4 regions of the Corynebacterium wankanglinii genome follow, and region 3 is predicted to be linked to each of the others. Evidence: predicted binding sites of a transcription regulator. Region 3 holds the regulator's gene; each other region holds the start of a gene.
What was found. The regulator LexA, encoded in region 3, represses DNA repair genes until DNA is damaged. The targets are predictions, from matches to a motif close to CGAACANNTGTTCG.

Region 1 (5,009 bases), 180 kb from region 3:
GCGCGCCTTGGGGTTGGTGCGGGATGCCGCTGCGGCCTTTCGGGCGCGTGCGGCGAACTCGTCGCGCGGGTACACCGCCAGCGAGTGATCCTGCCCCTTAGTCACCATCAACCCGTCTGCGAGGTCCTCGCGGAACTTCGCAGGCAGGGTCAGACGACCTTTGTCATCGAGCTTGGGAGTGTAGGTTCCCAGAAACATCCGGCGACCTACCTTCCTTCACCTTCCGACGTTGGCTGTGAAATTTTCTCGGCTTCGTTCTGCGGTGTGCACGTAGTCAAGATGCACGCCACATCACTCCGCTGGGCCCCACTTTAACCCACTTCTCCCCACAAACGCCACACTCTGACCCAATTTCCCTTGATAGCCCCATATTTACGCAGGCAGAGGCATCAATCTGCCGTGGGGGCTCAGCCCGTACTGCGCTATCACTTGACTCACTTCGCGTACATAGAGCCCCTCGTACCCCAGCTTTTACCGCGGAATGCCCGCCGCGGCGCCGCGGCAGCGTTCGATTTGGCGCCGGGTGGGGAGAAGTGGGGGAAATGTAATCGGGCAATAAGAAACGCCTCCCCGTGCCGGGGAGGCGTCAAGTGCTAGTAACCGTCTACTTACTGGCGGTCTTCGAAGCGTCGGCGAAAACTCTCTTCCATGCTCGCGCCTCGCTGTGTACGCGGTTTCGATTGCCGCACCGCACGAGAGGATGTGGAGGCGGACTGGGCCGGAGTACGCAACGCCATAATGCCGCCGAACAACATCACCGCGAAGCCGATGATACTGAGCACGACGGTCCACGTGCTCCAACTCGCAAGCGCCACACCGCCGAGGAGAAGCACCAGCCCAAGAACGATGAGCGCGACGCTGCGCATGGTGAGCTGCCCAGTCTTAGGTGAGGAACCGAAGCCGGAATCGGGCACCACACTGCTGCCGAACTTAGGGTCGTCCGCGAAGAGCGATTGCTCAATTTCGCGCAACGCCCGCATTTCCTGCTCAGATAGAGACACTGCTCACTCTCCCGATACCGATGGCGGACTGACATTAGTCATATAACGGTCATCCTACGCAGATTGTTCCCCGCTCCCGCCATTCTGGAGTTACGCGGCGATAGGCTCCTCTCCGCCCAATGTCGCACCGTAGAAATCCTCGGCATCAGCCAGCAGTCGATGCACTACCTCGGCCCCCGGGTCCGACTCGATGCCGGAGGCGACCCTCCCCCGCTGCGCAGAGTAAGCCTGGAATACCTTCGCCCAGCGGGCGCCATCCACTCCGGTGAGAGCGAGCTTGTCCCACGCGCTAGTGGGTAGGCGCTTTCTCTTGCGCAGGATGGACGAAGCCGCATTGCGGGCGCCTGCCACCCGAAGCGCGGCCCGGTAAGCATTCTCCATGGCGAGATCGTGCCGGCCGGCTTCAAAATCATCGTGTGCCTGGGAGATCAGCCCCTCTGCTGCGCTGAGGAATTGCTCTGCGCGGCCCGACCGCGCTCCCGCCCCGTAAACCGCCCCAGTCGTCGCCGACATCACGCTTGCCATTCTCAGTTCCTCCTGATCGCCGTGAAGTTCTGTTCTCGTGCGGCCACCCTAAAACACCCGTTCGACACCTCCGCACAATCTATGAACATGTGTTCGAATCCTTTTTATGTAAAGTTTCCCGCTGCCACGGTTCAAGTGCTTCCATTAAGCTATGACTCCAACCATTCAGCGCCTCACCCCCGCCGAGTTCGTCATGCTCGTCCCCGTGCTCGTGGATCTTTACATCGAGGCCATGGAATACGCCCCGTCGATGCGGCCTCAACGCATCCGAGTGTGGAAGGGCGAAGTGCGCTCTCCTGGATTTACGGCTGTAGCGGCAATAGACGCGAATGAAGTGGTGGGCGTCGCTTACGGATTTCTGGGAACGAGGGAGCGCTGGTGGGACCGCCAGCTTGTCCGCGCGATGGAGGAAAACGGTGGGCTCTCTCAGATAGATAGGGCCATGCTCCACAACTATTTCGAGGTTGCGGAGGTGCACGTCTCCCCCTCCCGCCAAGGCGACGGCATTGGCTCTCGCCTCCTCGCCGAACTGTTGCGGGGTGTGCCCGCTCGCTGGGCTCTGTTGTCCACGCCGGAAGTAGCCGGGGAGGCGAACAACGCTTTTAGTTTGTACCGCAAGTTCGGCTTCGTGGACGTCGCGAGACACTTTTACTACGAAGGCGACAGGCGGCCGTTCGCTATCCTCGCCCTCGATCTGCATAGCTCCACTGGGTAGGGTTACCTGGGACAGACCAATAGGCGCAAGGAGCTAAACAAGGTGGCCGTGAAGAATCTGGGTCTCAACGCAGTTCCGCAGCAGGTTGAGCGCGACCTCACTGCATTCTTTACCAAGCGTGAGGCCGCTGTGGCGCAGATCGGCGAACCAGTTTCCGGCGCGGTGCGCCACCTGCGAGCCTTCGTGCTGGGCGGCGGCAAGCGCATGCGCCCCACGTACGGTTGGGCGGGGTTCGTTGGCGCCGGCGGCCTTGCGGGCTCCGAGGACCCGGACGCGGTATTGCGTGCGATGAGCTCCCTGGAACTCATCCAAGCGTGCGCACTCGTGCACGACGACATCATCGACGCCTCCGACACCCGGCGGGGCAACCCCACAGTGCATCGCGCGCTCGAGGCCGAGCATCGCGAGCAGGGCATGCACGGCTCAGCCGAGGACTACGGCACGAACGCCGCGATCCTGTTGGGCGACCTCGCGCTTGCGTGGGCAGAAGACATGTGGCGATACTCGGGGGTCTCCCCCGAGGCGCTCGTGCGAGCGGCGGAACCGTGGGTAGGCATGCGTACGGAAGTCATCGGCGGGCAACTGCTGGACATCATGCTGGAAAGCCTGGGCAGCGAGTCTGTGGAAATGTCTAACCGCGTCAACCGCTACAAAACCGCCGCCTACACCATTGAACGGCCCCTGCACCTCGGTGCGGCGATCGCGGGAGCAAGCGACGAGCTTATCGACGCGTTCCGCGGCTACGGCCGTGACATCGGCATCGCATTCCAGCTGCGAGACGACATGCTCGGAGTGTTCGGCGACCCGGCCGTGACGGGCAAGCCGGCTGGCGACGACCTCCGGGAAGGCAAACGCACCGAACTGTTCGCCACCGCGCTCGCGATGCTGGAGGAATCCCACCCGGACGGCGCACAAGAACTGCGGGCCGGCATTGGGCAGGTTGAGGAGGAGGCGGAGCTCCGTCGATTAGCAGAGCTCATCCGCTCAAGCGGTGCCGAGGATGCGGTTGAACAGCGCATTCAACAACTCACCGCATCGGGTCTCGGCTACCTCGACGGCGCGGGCATCGACGACGCCACCGTGGACGCGCTCACCGTGCTCGCCCGCAAAGCCACCGACCGGCGGATGTGATGCGCCCGCAAAACTTGGGCGTGGTTGCCTGCGCGATGATCGCGGTCGGCTCCTACGGCGCCGGCGCAACCCGCTACCGTGGCGGCGTGCTGCGCGCCGCGGGCCTGGAGCATTTGTCGTACGGCCACGGACGAGGCCTGATGGACCTGCTGCTTACCGCGGGCATCGTCGGCCTCGTGGCCGCGTGGGTGGCCATCTGGAAAACTCGCCCCACTGCAGGTGAGATGCGCCGCACAGTGATCTGGTGGGCTGGCACCCTCGCATTCAGCGCGCCGATCTTGTCGCGAGACGTGTATTCCTACCTCATGCAGGGCGCAATGCTGCGCGACGGATTCGACCCTTATTCCGAAGGCGCGGCCGTGAATCCGGGGCCGTATCTGTGGGAAGTCTCCCACGATTGGCGCAACACCACCACCCCGTACGGACCACTCCACCTCGGCCTGGGCAAGGCGGTGACCTGGCTTGTCGGCGAGAATGTCACCGCGGGCCTGGTGGTCTACAGGATGATCGCACTCGCCGGTTTTGCACTGATCGCGTGGGCGGTGCCGCGCATTGCAGCGCAAATCGGCGGCAGTCCCGCGCTCGCATGGTGGCTCGGTGTGGCCAACCCCGTCATGTTGTTGCACCTTATCGGCGGGATGCATAACGAGGCCGTGATGGTCGGGCTAGTCAGCGCCGGGCTGTTGTCCTGCCTGCGGCGCCGCTGGTGCACCCCTGGCATCGTCCTAATTGCGCTTGCTGTGTCGCTGAAAGCCACCGCCGCCGTGGCACTACCGTTCGTGGTCTGGCTGATGGTCAAGCGCCACAGCAGCACCCTTGCGGGCCAGGTGGGCACGCTCGCCGCCTGCGGCGCGTGGGCGCTCACTATCAACGTAGGGGTGATTCAGGTGGTCACCTGGGTCTCTGGCACCACGTGGGGCTGGCTTGCAGAAATCACCGGCAATTCCAAGGTGATCAATCCGTTGGCCGGGCCCACCCTCGCCGCCGAGCTGATCACGCCGTTGCTGCAGCTTTTCGACGACACGTTCCGCTACAACACCGCCCTCGCGTGGACCCGCGCAATCTTTTCTGGGCTGATGCTTGCGGGCTTAGCTGCGGCGTGGTGGATCTTCCGTCCCCGCCGGGGCGAAGCGTACGAGCGGCGCGCCATCGCGGGAACCACCGCCGCCTACACGGTCGCATTCGCGACCAATGCGGTGACGCTGCCGTGGTATTACGCCTCGATCATTTCGCTGACGGGCACATTCCGCCCCCCGGCCTGGGTGGTGAAGGTGACCGTAGGTGCGTCGATAGTCGTGGCCTTGGCGTTTCAGGGCAGCGGCAACCACCGCCTTTACGACGCATGGTTTCTCGCCCTCGCCACGATCGCCGCTGTTGTTGCCGTGGAGTGGCTATTCAGGGATACCCCTAGAATGCCATCGCCTGAGCGCGGCGAATTACCTCACGGGCCTTTTGGCCGTGCAGAGCATCCACAGGACGCCCCGGCAGCGACTCGTCCGGCGTAAACAGGAAAGTTAAGATCTCCTCCGCATTGAAGCCGCCGTCGTAGAGCACGGTAATAGCACCGGAGACGAACTTGCTCAGGCCGTCATCGCCGAGCAGGCTTTCCGGGATCACCTTCTTGCCGTTTTTGACCC
Region 2 (5,009 bases), on a different contig from region 3:
CGCCACTGCCACATCTAGGCGGCTTCAAAGATCTCCATTACTGTGGGACGGGTGACTACGGTGAAGGCAACCTCGCATAAGAAGGGCCGCTCCGGCAGCGCCCCCGGCGGTGCTGCTGTGATGGGCCGCGGAAGCAAGATCGCCCTCGGCACACTCCTCGGCATCCTTGCCGTGGCTCTCGCGCTGTACCTGACCGATCTGGCAATGCACCGCGGAAACGTGCCCCGCGGCACGCACGTGGGCGGCGTCAACATCGGTGCGATGGCACCGGAGGAGGCCCGCGATAAGCTCGAAACGGAGCTTGGCGGCGTTGCAGATGAGCCCGTCGAGGTCAAGGCGGGGGAGAAGCGCTCCGAGTTCGTCCCGGCAAAATCCGGCCTCGGCATCGACTTCGACGCGACCGTGGCGGCGGCCGGCATCGAATCCGCCAACCCGGTAGACCGCCTGCGCGGGTTGTTTACCACCCACGAAGTGGACGTTGTGCCGACGGTCGACGACGCTGCCCTGAACAGCCAACTCGACCGCCTGACGCACGAGCTGCACGTGGACCCCGTCGACGGCGCCATCCGCATTGAGGGCGGCAAGGCCGAAACATCCGACCCGAAACTGGGCCAGGACGTTGAGCGCCCGGCGCTCCGGGAAGAAGTGACCACCGGCTGGTTGAGCCCGGGTGGTATCGAGGTCGAACCCGCGAAGGTGCAACCGGCCATCAACGATGCCGCGCTGAAGGCAGCCCTGGGCGGACCGGTGCGCGCCGCTTTGGACGGGCCCGTCACGGTGACAGGTAAGGAGGGCGTGGCGGCAGCGGTGCCGCAAGACCGCCTCGGCGAAATCGTGCAGTTCCCCGGCGTAGACGGCCGGATCGAGCCGCGCGTGAACCAGGACGCAGCCCGCACCATCCTCGGCGACCAGCTTGCTCAAACGGAGGTGGAGGCCAAAAACGCCCGGGTGCTGGCAGGCGGCGGGGTCGAGCCGTCCGTGGACGGCTCCGTCGTGGACTGGGACGCAACCATGGTTGGCTTCGACCAGCGGCTGCTGGGCACCGAGCCGCGGTCCTGGGAAGCGGTATACAAGGACGTGCCGGCCCAGTTCACCACCGCCCAGGCGGAGAATGCGACGTTCAATGACGTAGTCGGCTCCTTCACCACCAGCGGCTACTCGGGTGCGTCCGGAACCAACATCGCGCTGGTGGCAAGCACTGTCAACGGCGCGATTGTGAACCCCGGGGAAACGTTCTCCCTCAACGGCTACACCGGCCCGCGTGGAACGGCGCAGGGGTATGTGGAGTCCGGCATTATCCTGGACGGCCACGCGGACACGGCGGTCGGCGGCGGCATCTCCCAGTTCGCCACCACGCTGTACAACGCCTCTTACTTCGCGGGCATGACGGATGTGGCGCACACGCCGCACTCCTACTACATCTCCCGCTACCCGGCCGGCCGCGAGGCGACCGTGTACGAGGGGGCGATCGACCTGCAGTTCCGCAACGACAGCCCCCACCCGGTGCGCATCGCGACCAGCGTCGGCGGCGGGGAGGTCACCGTGAGCCTCATGGGAGTCAAGACCGTCACCGTCGAGTCCGTCAACGGCGGCCGCTGGGCTCAGACTTCGCCGCAGCCGATGAACGTGCCAGGCTCCGGCTGCGTGCCGTCCTCGGGTGCACCGGGGTTCACCACCTCCGATACCCGAATCATCTACGACCTCGCGGGCAACGAGCTGGATCGCGAAACCCAAACCACGGTGTACAACCCGCAGCCGATCGTGCGCTGCGGCTAGGGGCGGCGGTAGAAACCGCACGCCCAACCCTCACGCCGTGTTGCCGGCACTTCCGTGGCCGGTGCGCGTGCTTGTGCCCAGGTCGAACAGTGGTGGGTCCGCCGACCTCGCGGTCGGTGGGTCATCGAACGCGGGATATCGTTCCCTGGCCCGGCGGATGGTCCTTTGACCTGGCGATTGCTCATACTGGTGGGTGCTGGTCCGAACTGGCGGGCCACCGTCGGCGGGGTGGTGGGTGATATCCCAAGTGGAGGGGTCTTTGGTGAAGTACCCCTTCCCACCCGCGCCGTCCCTGTTGTCGTTGTTGCACATGTGGTGCTCGCGGCACAGGAGGATGAGGTTGTCGAGGTCGGTGAGGCCGCCGTGCAGGTATGTGTGGAGATGGTGGGCCTCGAGTTCCACGCCCGGCTTGGTGCAGCCGATCCAGGCGCATACTTGCTGCATTGCAAGCAGCACCAGTTTTTGTTCCACGCTGGCCAACCGTGCGCGTCCCAGTGAGAGGGGCACGCCGGTGCACGAGTCGAGCTGGAGCGCGAACGAGTCGCCGGCTAATCCGAGACGGATCACGTCCAAGGCGTTAAGGGATACCGAGGTGTTGGTGGAGAACTCGGTGTACGCGTCAGCCCCGAGCAGTTCTTCCAGGGTCATCGTCACAACGACGGTGCCCACTCCCCGTCGTGCCGCGGTGGAGGCGTTGCCGTGGCGGTTCACAATGTCCATGAGCTGATCGAAACGGCGCTGCCCGCGCGTGCGTTTGTCCTCGACTCCGTCCGGCAGGTTGGCTCCGAGGGCCTCGCCAGCGGCGAGGGCGGCTTCGAATGCGGCGCGGCTGGCTTTGTCGAAATAGATCTTGCCCCAGGATCCCCCGTCGCTGTCTTCCTCCCCGAAGATCATGGTGCGCTCCTTGAACGCGGCGAAAGGATCCTTCTTACCCTCGTAATCCCTGCCTCTCCGGTTCGCGCGTTTGACCAGGTTCACCACGTACTTCCGCAGCTCCTCTGCAGACATGGTCTCGGAAGCTTCTAACGCACGGGCGTAGATCTCGTCCCGGCCGGGGTCAGCGTGCTCGTTGAGCTGCATTAACGCTCTTTCAATGATGCGCTTCTTCTCGGCGTTTGCTTTCGCGGCGGCATTTCTAGCGCGCTCCTTCGCTTTCCGGGCCTCATCTTTGCGGCGCTGTTCTTCCTCCGCACGCTTCCGGCGTTCCTGCTCATCCGCCGCGGGATCCGCTGGCGGTGCGGGCACTTCTACCTCGCCGAACATGGTCTTGGCCTGGCTGAGCAAGCTGAACGCGTCGGAGCGCGGCAGGCCGAGCTGTTTGGTCAGGTATTCCACGGGGTGGTTCGCCCCGACTAAGCGGCCAGCCCCGTCGCGTTCGCACAGGAACGCAAACGCGATATTGGCGTTGGACAACAGCGGCAGCGCTGCGTGCAACCGTTCCATCGCGTGGTGCGTGGATGACAGGTGGAGGGATTCGGGCTGCATCATGAGCGCCTCAAGCGCTGCAAGGCTATTGACGATCTGATCAACGTGGTGGTCAATTACCGTGGTCACGCCCGCGTTCCCTTCCCGAAACCCATCTTCAACGAACGAACACGCCACACGCTACGGCACGCGCCGACACGCCAGCCCAAAAAACGCACAGACGTTCGAATGTGGCCGCCCGGCCAGCAACTTTAGCTCGTCGATAAGCGCCAGCGTCCTAGTCGGGAAACCGCGGCGGCACGTGCTTACCCACCTCGCGTAGCAGCCCCCACACCGTGAGATCGGCGTAGAGCGGGTCGCGCGGCATGAGTGCGTGGAGCGGTGCGTACCCGTCGTACCACCGCCCGGAGTCGATGTTGGCCACGTCCGCACCCGGGCCGGCCTCCAACATGGACGCGGAGGCGGGTGTGACCACGGTGTCCGCGGGTGAATATATCGAGGTGTAGACGATCCCTGGCGCGGTGTCGGGGCCGCTCGCGAATTCGCGCAACCACGCCGAGCCTGCCAGCTGCTGCGCCGCCCCGGGCGCAAACAAGGCGGTGAAATGTGGGTGCCGAGACGCCACCTCGCCCATCTGCCCGGCGAGGCCCCGGAAATCCGTGCCGTGGAAATTGCCGCCCATCGCCACCACTCGCCGCACCTTCTCCGCGCCGCCGCGTGCGATGAACAACTTGGTCATCAGTGCGCCTTGCGAGTGCGCCACGATGTCCACCTGCTTCGCCCCCGTCTTACGCAGTACGCGGTCCACGTGCTCCTCCACGTCGCCGACGATCGAGTTCAAGTCGCCCGCGCCGAAGAAACCGGGTGCGATCATGTCCCCGTAGTCGTACCCCCACACCCAAAAGCCCTGCTCACGAAGCGTCTGAGCGTTGGATTCAAATGCCGCGGTCCGCGAGTTAATTCCGTGGATGTATAGCACCGGCGTGGGGTGCTCCGGCTTGAAGTTCCTGTCGTTGAACGGCATCGGCGGGCGGTTTTGCAGCCCGCGCACCGCTCCGTACCCGGCCGCAAGTGTCATCATCGCGCTGCTCAGTTTCATCCTTTGCAGCATATTGCTTATCGACGTCCTCCGGCCATCACTTGCAGTAGACAAAGCTGTCTGTTATCGTCTGGGGCGGATCACGAAGTCCGACGGCCCCGGCGCAACGGGGCAAAGCCTCCCGGCTCGTCGGCTGGCAACCGCGCACATCGCGCACGGTGCCCCCGGGAGAAGATCCGCCGGCACGTGCAGCCGCCGCGCCGGAAGAGCGATTCCCATCAGGAGTTTTCCCATGTCCTCCGACATGCCAGCAATGTCCAACCCCTTCGACTTCGCCGACGACTGGGTCCCGGCGACCCTCGGCAGCGTCAATATCAACACCGTCACGTTCAGGCTCGACGGCACAGGTGAGATCGTCACTGCGGAATTTCCCTCACCTATGGAGGCCTTCGATTTCGTCGGCCACACCGGCCCGAAGTTCGAATACTCCGCCATCGAGGGCGCCGTCCGCGACGCCAACGGCACCGCCGTCCCCCTGCCGGAGCCGCCCGCGGAACGCATCCCGTGCGGCCCCGACGAGTGCGACCTGATCGCCAACGGCCACAAGTCCCACTGGATTCCGGTGCTGCGCGCTGGCAACGGCCCCAAGGAGGACTGGCTGCCCATCACCATCATCGAACACGACGGGACGAAGCTCGTCTTTTCCACCGAAGACGGCGTGTACACCTGCTACAACCACGACCCGGAGCGCCTCGCCAACGCGAAGTAC
Region 3 (5,009 bases):
ATGCATACCCCGCTCTGGAGGCAACGAAGGACGGCGTGAAAGTCACGGTGCACCCGACGAAGGCTGCAGCAGACGCGTCCATGGTGACTGCGACACTAACGCTGCTCCTGCGGGAAATCTCCGTCAACGCCGCACAAATGACGAAAGGACTGCCGCTGCGACAGAAGGTCGCAGTGGACCGGTACCCGCACGGAGGGGCTAGCGGACTAGTCGAAGACGCGCGCGTGGCCGTGATCCGCGACCTTATGTTCTCTCATGGCGGGCCTGTGCGATCGCCTGAGGACTTTGAGGCGCTCGTGGCCAAAATTCGGCCACAAGTCCCGGGCGCGGTGCGCCGCGTCGTGGTGACGCTCGCGCCTGCGCTGGCGGAATACGCGAACATTGCGACAGAGCTCGAGCGGTGGGAAGGGCCAGCTATCGATGACATGAGGGAGCAGCTGAAGTTCTACCTGCCGAAGCACGCAGTAACCGTGCACGGCATCGGACACCTCCAGCATCTGCCTCGCTACATCGACGCTATGCGCATCCGCCTGGAAGACATGCGATTAGATCCGGACCGTGACGCCGACCGGCAATCGGTCATCGACTCGGTAAAGCACTATTTGGCCCAACGGCTCAACTCCCTGCCAGCCGGGCGTTCCAAGTCAAAGGCGTACAAGGAGATCCTCTGGCTCATCGAAGAGCTGCGGGTGAGCTTGTTCGCCCAGCGCCTAGGAACTCCGAAACCAGTGAGTCAGCGCCGCATTGAGAAGAAAATTGACGCATTGCGGTAACGGGGAGCGCTTAAAAGTCCTCGCGGTCTCGGCGCCGCATCAAGCGGATTTCAGACTCAAAGTCGTCTGCACTCTCAAATGATTTGTAAACAGATGCGAAACGGAGGTACGCCACTTCGTCGAGCGCGCGAAGAGGCTCCAGGACCGCAAGCCCAATCTCGTGGGCGGGCACCTGAGAGCTGCCCTGCGCCCGAACTGTCTCCTCCACTTCTTGCGCGAGGCGCTTCAGCGCGTCATCGGTGACGTCTCTGCCCTGGCAGGCACGCCTCACACCGACGATGAGCTTGTCCCGGTCGAACGGTTCGCTGACGCCATTGCGTTTCACTACAGTCAGCACCGCTTTTTCCACTGTAGTAAAACGACCCCCACATTCCGTGCATTCTCTTCGGCGCCGAATGGCGGAGCCAGCTTCAACCAACCGCGAGTCAGTGACGCGGGACTGCTCATTGTGGCAGAAGGGACAAATCACGGTTTTCCACCCCTCAGGTTGCATCGTTTTGAGACCGCAGTGAGTCTACGCCCCCCTCACCTGAAGTCTGCCCCCGATATCGCAGAAGAAACCTGACCACCAGTCGTTGACGCAGCGACGTCCCCGGCACCGGAGAACACGCCGCCAAAAGCTGCGCCAATCAACAGTGCTGCCGTCATGCACACTCCCAACAACAAGGTGTCTCTTATCTCGCGCCGGGATTCGAACGGGCTCTCATCGCCTACCGCGCCCGTATTCTGAGCCCCATCCGAGCGCTCATTTTTTCGACCATCGAAACTTATAGTTCGAACAGCGTTCTGTGCGGAGATTCGAGATCCACCAAGTTCTACGTCCCATACTTCCGCTGGCGGGACTACAGCTGGGGCAACCTGGCGGCCGACAAAGGGGCGCTGCACTGGGTTAATAACTACGGACACGATCGTGCTCCTTTCATCTCGCGGCAAACACTACGCTCGTTATCGACATGTTCGAACACACTCACGCTCGTATGTTCGAACCCGCTTACATGTTCGATTTATAGCACCCGGTGAGAAGCGTGTTTACTCCATATGTCAATTCATCGAACATGAGTGCCCTATCTGGTAGGTTCGTAACCGCGAAATCACCCGCCGAGCCCGAGGAGCGTTCATGGCAAAGAAAAAGTCCGACCCAGGCAACCCGGATTACAACGCGCTATCAGACCGTCAGCGCCGCATTTTGCAGGTCATCCAGGATGCTGTTGTACTGCGGGGATACCCGCCAAGCATCCGCGAGATTGGTGACGCTGCGGGTCTGCAGTCCACTTCCTCTGTTGCCTACCAGCTCAAGGAGTTGGAAAAGAAAGGTTTCTTGCGGCGCGACCCGAACAAGCCGCGCGCAGTAGACCTGCGTCAGCTGCCAGATACGGGGCGGAAGAAGCGCAAGCCGCAGGAATCGAAACCAGATGAGGCTTCGAACGCTCGCTATGTCCCGGTAGTCGGGCAGATCGCTGCTGGCGCCCCCATCCTGGCGGAGGAGAACGTCGATACCTACTACCCGCTGCCGGAAGAGCTGCTCGGTGACGGAGACGTGTTCATGCTGCGCGTGGTCGGCGAGTCCATGCGTGATGCGGGCATTCTTGACGGTGACTGGGTGGTTGTCCGCTCGCAGCCAAACGCAGAGGAAGGCGAATTCGTTGCAGCTCTGCTCGACGGTGAAGCCACCGTTAAGGAGTTCCACCGTGATTCCACAGGCGTGTGGCTGCTGCCCCACAACGAAGCTTTCGAGCCGATCAAAGGCGATCAAGCGGAGATTATGGGGCGCGTCATCTCGGTATTCCGTACGCTATAGAAACGCTTGCGCGCCGACGTGTCGGCGGTGGGAAACGCGCAGCTAGAGATTCAGGAGAACAATGTACGCCGAAGAGCGCAGGCGCCAGATCGCGTCACTGACTGCTGTTGAGGGCCGCGTCAACGTCACTGAGTTGGCGCTGCGCTTCGGCGTGACTGCGGAAACCATCCGTCGCGACCTCGCCGCGCTCCACGATGAGGGTGTCGTTCACCGCGTGCACGGTGGTGCCGTTGCGAACCAGTCCTTCCGCTCGGCCGAACTCCCACTCGATGCCCGGCAACGCGCATCCTCGTCCGCGAAGACTGCCATTGCGGAAGCGGCGCTCCGGCTCGTACCTCAGGCTGAGCACTGCACAATCTTTCTTGACTCGGGTACCACCATCAGCAGTCTGGGTACTCGTCTCGCCGGAATTGGTGGCCAACAGGCGTACTCGGTGGTAACTAACTCCATCCCGACCGCGCTCGAGCTCAGTGGCGCCGGCCTGCGGGAGGTCCAGCTACTGGGCGGCACCGTCCGCCCCATCAGCCAGGCGGTCGTGGGCAGTACGGCGCTGAGGACGCTCGCGCTCATTCAGGCCGATGTCGCGTTTGTGGGGACCAACGCCTTGTCGGTCGAACATGGGCTGTCCACCGCGGACGCACAGGAGGCTGCCGTCAAAGCGGCGATGGTCACTAATGCGCAACGCGTGGTTGTGTTGTGCGACTCAACGAAGCTCGGCAACGATTACGTGGTCAGCTTCGCCCCGCTCAACGAGATCGACGTGGTTGTCACCGATGCTGGTGCACCGCCCGCTTTTGTAGAGGAGCTACGGTCACACGGCGTCGAGGTAATTCTGGCTTCGGCCGAGCCGCTTCGCGATTAGTCCACTCGCAGATTCATATGATCATGGTGGCATTGTTTCAGTGCGCAGACCTACACTCGGTACGACAGTAGGGAAACAACAGAAAGGATCCCCCTGATGGCTTCTAAGACTGTGAAGGTTGGCTCCACCGTCGGGCTGCACGCGCGCCCAGCGACAGTTATTGCGGATGCCGCCGGTGAGTACGACGAGGAGATCTTGCTTACCCTCGTCGGCGGTGACGACGACGAGACGGATGCAGCATCCTCGCTGATGATTATGGCGATGGGCGCGGAACACGGAGACGAAGTCACCGTCACTTCAGACAACGCCGAGGCGGTTGAAGAGATCGCCTCACTCATCGAGAAAAACCTCGATGAGGAGTAAGCGCTCTTCGCTAATCGAAGAGCATGTGCCCGGGCCACGGCCCGGGCACATCTTTGGCCTTGCTACTTTATGCAGCATGGATATCATTGTTCGTCCGACCGCTGGAGAAGTCGGCGAGTACGCTGCCGACATCATTGAACCGTTCGTGCGTGCCGGTGCCACCCTTGGGCTCGCCACAGGCTCCACGCCGAACCCGACATATATCGAACTTGCTCGCCGCCACCGCGAGGAAGGATTGAGCTTCGCCAATTGCGATGCGTTTCTGCTGGACGAGTATGTCGGTCTCGAGCGTGAGGACGAGCAGTCGTATTACGCCACCATCCGCCGAGAATTCACTAATCACATCGACATTGATGATGCGAAGGTTCAATCTCTCGACGGCCGGACGGACGATCCGGAGGCGGAGGCCCGCAGTTACGAGGATCGTATTCGCGCCGCCGGGGGCGTCGACGTACAGATCCTCGGGGTGGGCGCGAACGGCCACATTGCCTTCAACGAGCCTCCGAGCGCACTGGACTCCAGGACGCGCCGGATCGATCTCCACCCCACGACCGTTGCAGATAACGCACGCTTCTTAGACAACGAAGAGCAGGTTCCCCGCCAAGCGCTTACCCAAGGCGTGGGCACCATCATGGAGGCGCACACCATCGTGCTTATCGCCACGGGCGCCAACAAGGCTGACGCAGTCAGGGCCCTGGTCGAAGGACCCGTGACTCCGGGGTGCCCCGCATCGGTGTTGCAGAACCACCCGCGGACGACGGTCGTCCTCGACGAGGAAGCCGCATCTCAGCTGCGCCGCTAACCCACCACAAATTCGGCGTACTGTTCGGCGAGCACGCGCGGTAGGCGGACGTCGATGCGAGTACCCGCCTCTTCGTACTCTTCAGAGCGAACCGTGCCCTCGTCGTGCACGCGGCTCACCACATCACCGCGTGTGTAGGGAACGACCATAGTCACGTGGGCGTCGATGGCGTTAAGGTGCTGCTCTATACGCGCCTCGAGCTCGTCAATCCCCTCGCCCGTCAGCGCAGAGACGAACACTGCGGTCCTGCCGGTCTTTTCAAATGCGTGGCGGAGCTCTGCAAGCACGAGCGGGTCGGCGTCATCGATCTTGTTCACCACCACGATTTCGGGCGGCATTTCCTCACCGGAGTCCCTGGTGACCTCGGCGAGCACCTCGTTAACTGCCTCGATCTGCTTCAAGGGGAACGCG
Region 4 (5,009 bases), 160 kb from region 3:
GGCGCCCGCCTTCGGTGAGGACGATATGCTCACCTGCCAGGAGTACGGCATCGACCTGGTCATCCCGGTCGACGCCGACGGCAAATTCACCTCGCTGGTGCCGGAGTACGAGGGCAAGCTCGTCTTTGACGCGAACCGCGACATCATCCGCGACCTGCGGGCGAAGGGGCGCGTGGTGCGCGACCAGACGATCGTGCACTCGTATCCGCACTCGTGGCGCTCGGGCGAGCCGCTGATCTACATGGCCCTGCCGGCGTGGTTTGTGAAGGTCACGGACATTCGCGACCGCATGGTCGAGCTGAACCAGGAGATCGAGTGGATCCCCGCGCACATCCGCGACGGGCAGTTTGGCAAGTGGCTGGAGGGCGCGCGCGACTGGAACATCTCGCGCACCCGCTACTGGGGCTCGCCGGTGCCGGCGTGGGTGTCCGACAACCCGGAGTACCCGCGCGTGGACGTCTACGGTTCGCTCGACGAGCTGGAGCGCGACTTCGGCACCCGCCCCGAGTCGCTGCACCGCCCGCATATCGACGAGCTGGTGCGTCCCAACCCGGACGACCCCACCGGCAAGTCCATGATGCGCCGCGTGCCTGACGTGCTGGACTGCTGGTTCGAGTCCGGCTCCATGCCGTTCGCGCAGTACCACTACCCGTTTGAGAACCGCGAGGAGTTCGACACCCGCCAGCCGGCCGACTTCATCGTGGAGTACTCCGGCCAGACCCGCGGCTGGTTCTACGTGCAGCACGTGTTGTCCACCGCGCTGTTCGACCGCGTGGCCTACAAGAAGGTTGTCGCCCACGGCATCGTGCTGGGCTCCGACGGGCAGAAGATGTCCAAGTCCAAAGGCAACTACCCGAACGTGATGGAGGTGTTCGACCGCGACGGCTCCGATGCCATGCGCTGGTTCCTCATGTCGTCTCCGATCTTGCGCGGCGGCAACCTGATCGTCACCGAGCAAGGCATCCGCGAGGGCGTGCGCCAGGCGCTGTTGCCCATCTGGAACGCGTACACCTTCCTCCAGCTGTACTCCTCCGAGGAAGCTGCGTGGTCGGTGGCCTCGGAAAACGTGCTGGACCGCTACATCCTGGCCAAGACGCACGACTTGGTCGCATCCGTCGGCGAGGCGCTGGACGATACCCGTATCGCCGACGCCTGCGACGAGGTGCGCCGCTACGCCGACACCTTGACCAACTGGTACGTGCGCCGCTCCCGCGACCGCTTCTGGGCAGGCCAAGAGGCACACCCGGAGGCCTTCAACACCCTCTACACGGTGCTGGAGGTCGTCTCCCGCGCGGTGGCGCCGCTGCTGCCGTACGTGTCCGAAGTGATCTGGCGCGGGCTGACCGGCGGGCGTTCGGTGCACCTGACCGATTACCCGCAGGCGACCGAGTTGCCGGCTGATGCCGAGCTCGTCGCGGCGATGGACGCCACCCGCGCGGTGTGCTCCGCTGCGTCGTCGGTGCGCAAGGCGAACAAGCTGCGTAACCGCCTGCCGCTGCCGAAGCTCACCGTGGCGCTGCCGGATTCCGCGGCGCTGGAGCCGTTCCGCTCCACCATCCGCGACGAGGTGAACGTGAAGGACGTCGAACTGACTGACGACGTCGATTCCGCCGGATCCTTCGAAGTTGTAGTCAACGCCAAGGTGGCCGGGCCGTCGCTGGGCAGGGACGTGCAGCGCGCCATCAAGAACGTCAAGGCCGGCAACTACGAGCGCCGCGGCGATGACGTGGTGGTCGACGGCGACATCGTGCTCACGCCTGAACTCTACACGGAGCGCCTTGTGGCGGAGAATCCGGAAAGCACCGCGCGCGTGGATGCCGACGGAACCGTCGGCCTGGTCGTCCTCGATACCGAGGTCACCGAGGAACTCGAGGCTGAGGGCTGGGCCGCCGACGTGATCCGCGGTCTGCAGGATGCCCGCAAGCGCGAGGGCTTCGAGGTTTCCGACCGCATCGCAGTGGTGCTGGCCGTGCCTGCAGAGAAGGAGGCCTGGGCCCGCACCCACGCCGAGCACATCGCCGCCGAGACCCTGGCGACATCCTTTGACGTGGTCACCGAGCCCGTCGAGGGCCACGACGTCATCGATGGTGTGACCGCCACTGTTCGTAAGAACAGCTAGGTCTTGGGCCCCTTCTTGTCTGCTAAGGAGGGGCGGCGCACCGCCGTTCGGTGATAGGCACTATGCAGCTGCATAGTTTTTCTTGCCAACTTTGGGGCGGCACGCACTATGCAGCTGCATAGTTTTTGGGGTGTTCGTGCGCGGGGGCTGACTATGCAGCTGCATAGTTTTGCTTGCCAACTCTGGGGCGGCACCCACTATGCAGCTGCATAGTTTTTGGGTCTATGTTCGACCCCCAGGTTGGCGAAACCGTACGCGTTGTCCACTTCAATGGACATTTTCAGCAATACCCTTGACTCGAACACATGAGCGTTCTATAAAGGTGTCAATGTTCATGAGTAAGGGGATCAACCATGACAATTGCGGTGGACGAACGGACGGAAGATCGAACGGGTGGCCTGTCAGCAGAGGTGCTCGAGGACCAAATCAAATGCAATCAATTGTCGGCGAACCACCACCGAGCGCGGATGCTCGATGCGGTGGGGCAGTTCGACGAACAGGGGCTCGCGGAGCAGTACGGCGAGAGGTCGACGGTGACGTGGTTGCGCAGCGAGCTCAACCTACCGCAGGCCACGGCGTTCGAGTATGTGCGCGTGGCGAGAGGGCTGAGAAAGTTCAGGCACTTGTTCGACGCCTTCGAATCGGGGGTGATGCCATATTCGACGGTCCGTTTTCTTCTCCAGTATTTGGAGGAGCACAACGAGGAACAATACGTCCAACTCGCGCTGGGCATGTCGTTTGCTGATCTCCAGCTTGTGCTCGCCGGGGCAAGGCCCAAAGAGGAGGATCCGACTGAACCTTATGCCCGCGCTCGCGAGTGCGACGACGGCATGCTTGCTTTCGAGGCTAGGCTTCCGGCGGTAGCCGGCCAAAAGCTCCTGACTGCGTTGAAAGTGGCACAGCTTGCCAGTTTCGGCCTCGAGGATGTGGACCCAGAGGATCTGCAGGATCCGGAGAAGGTGCAAAAGCTTATCGACGATGCAGCTGCCGCCGATGACGCCGTCCCATCAGAGCAAGACCGTGCTCCGCGCAAGCGCACGAAGATCACCACGGAAGACATCGTGCGTTCGGTGTCGCGTTACGGGCCTCCGGAAAAGCAGGACGTATACGGGGCGTTGTTGGCCATGATCGATATGGTTCGCGCTAACCCGACGAGTCAGCTTCGCAGTCCCGGCGTGCAGGTCAACCTCATGGTCAGCCAGGCTGGCCAATGTTGGATGCCGGAAAACCGTTCGGCCTGTTCCGAGGACGTGCGCAGCTACCTCGCCAATGCGATGGTGCGCTTGCACTTGCTGGATGACACAGGACTGACTATCCACGTCGGCCGTTCGCGGCGGTTCGCCACCGACGGACAAGTGCAGGCACTGTTGGCGATTTGGGGGTATCAATGCGCCATGCCTGGATGTTCGCATAAGCGCTTCATAGAGATGCACCACATAAAGGAGTGGGAACACGGCGGTATGACTGATTTGAACAACCTGATCCCGCTGTGCTCGAGCTGCCACTCTCAGGTGAGCCACGGAGTGGTCACCATCGAGCGTCAAGGGGCAGAACTGTTCTTCACGTTCAAAAACGGTGCCCGGTTTGTCTCGCGCAACAGAAAGCTGCCGAGGCGGATGGAGTACGCCGTCGGAGATTCGTTCGCCGTGTGATGGGATTGGAACATGGTGGTGCAGGTGGTGCACAGTGGTGGGCATGAACCGCTGGGTGCTGCACATCGATATGGATGCGTTCTACGCGTCGTGCGAGCAGCTGACCCGCCCGACGCTCAAAGGACGCCCAGTGTTGGTGGCGGGAGTCTCTGGCCGTGGCGTTGTCGCAGGCGCTAGTTACGAGGCGCGCAAGTACGGTGCGCGCTCGGCGATGCCGACGCATCGGGCCGCACGGCTGGTGGGCTCGAAAGCGGTGCTGGTGGCGCCGCGCAGGCCGGTGTACGCGGTTGCATCCCGCCGGGTGTTCGAGATCATCGGCAGGTACGTGGACGTGGTGGAGCAGCTGTCCATCGACGAGGCGTTCATGGAGCCGGAGGACTTGATCGGGGCGAGCCCGGAAGACGTGGAGCAATGGGCGAATGAGCTGCGAGCGGTGATCAAGGAAGAGACAGGCCTGCCCAGTTCGATCGGTGCAGGTCCGGGCAAGCAGTACGCAAAGATCGGCTCGGGACGGGCGAAGCCGGACGGCGTGTTTGTCATCCCGCACGACCGGCAGTTAGAGATCCTGCACCCGATGTCGGTCAGCGAGTTGTGGGGTGTGGGACCTGTGACTGAGTCGAAGTTGCTCGCTGCCGGGATTGAAACGATTGGGGATCTAGCGAGCCTCAGCGAGAAAGAGCTGGACATTGCCATTGGCGGCGCGGTGGGCAGGCAGCTGTGGTGGTTGGCGCGCGGCGTGGATGAGCGGCCGGTGGCGCCGAGGGCGGAGTCGAAGCAAATCTCCTCCGAGCACACCTACCCGCAAGACCTGACCACCCCGCCGGAGGTGGACGCGGCGTTGGAACGGGCGGCTGCGGAGTCGCACCGCAGGCTGCGCAAGGATGGGCGCGGAGCGCGCACGGTGACGGTGAAGCTGCGGATGGCGGACTTCCGCATCGAGTCACGCTCGGCGACGTTGCCGTACGCCACCGACGACGCGGAGACGCTGCTGGCCACCGCCTTCCGGATAGTGCGTTACCCCGACGAGGTGGGCCCGATTCGGCTGGTGGGGGTGTCGTACTCGGGCCTGGAGGAGACACTGCAGGACGTGCTGTTTCCAGAGTTGGATCAGGCGATTGTGAAACCGTCGCCGGTGTCGGCGGACTACGAAACCGGCGTCAGTGACCACGAAACGCAATTCGATACGGAGGTGCACCAGGAGAGCGCCCCGGAGCGCGGGGTGTGGCGCGCAACGCAGG

Region 1: a site for LexA is predicted at 1,609-1,622, ahead of HMA55_RS05010 (SAV_6107 family HEPN domain-containing protein). Genes of this name have one in related genera too.
Region 2: a site for LexA is predicted at 3,415-3,428, ahead of HMA55_RS07905 (HNH endonuclease signature motif containing protein). Genes of this name have one in related genera too.
Region 4: a site for LexA is predicted at 2,418-2,431, ahead of HMA55_RS04905 (HNH endonuclease signature motif containing protein). Genes of this name have one in related genera too.

What each region holds. Positions count from the first base shown of each region.
Region 1 is NZ_JABFED010000002.1:422,408-427,416, forward strand. It holds gene mraZ (division/cell wall cluster transcriptional repressor MraZ) at 1-198, opposite strand, end outside; gene HMA55_RS05005 (DUF3040 domain-containing protein) at 609-1,001, opposite strand; gene HMA55_RS05010 (SAV_6107 family HEPN domain-containing protein) at 1,092-1,526, opposite strand; gene HMA55_RS05015 (GNAT family N-acetyltransferase) at 1,678-2,241, shown strand; gene HMA55_RS05020 (polyprenyl synthetase family protein) at 2,284-3,372, shown strand; gene HMA55_RS05025 (alpha-(1->6)-mannopyranosyltransferase A) at 3,372-4,877, shown strand; gene HMA55_RS05030 (Rv2175c family DNA-binding protein) at 4,780-5,009, opposite strand, start outside.
Region 2 is NZ_JABFED010000005.1:107,351-112,359, forward strand. It holds gene HMA55_RS07900 (VanW family protein) at 121-1,776, shown strand; gene HMA55_RS07905 (HNH endonuclease signature motif containing protein) at 1,807-3,330, opposite strand; gene HMA55_RS07910 (alpha/beta fold hydrolase) at 3,479-4,300, opposite strand; SAM riboswitch class IV at 4,379-4,515, shown strand; gene HMA55_RS07915 (hypothetical protein) at 4,533-5,009, shown strand, end outside.
Region 3 is NZ_JABFED010000002.1:238,852-243,860, forward strand. It holds gene hrpA (ATP-dependent RNA helicase HrpA) at 1-773, shown strand, start outside; gene nrdR (transcriptional regulator NrdR) at 784-1,242, opposite strand; gene lexA (transcriptional repressor LexA) at 1,891-2,571, shown strand; gene HMA55_RS04155 (DeoR/GlpR family DNA-binding transcription regulator) at 2,633-3,433, shown strand; gene HMA55_RS04160 (HPr family phosphocarrier protein) at 3,530-3,796, shown strand; gene nagB (glucosamine-6-phosphate deaminase) at 3,873-4,598, shown strand; gene hflX (GTPase HflX) at 4,595-5,009, opposite strand, start outside.
Region 4 is NZ_JABFED010000002.1:396,779-401,787, reverse strand. It holds gene ileS (isoleucine--tRNA ligase) at 1-2,119, shown strand, start outside; gene HMA55_RS04905 (HNH endonuclease signature motif containing protein) at 2,473-3,771, shown strand; gene HMA55_RS04900 (DNA polymerase IV) at 3,815-5,009, shown strand, end outside.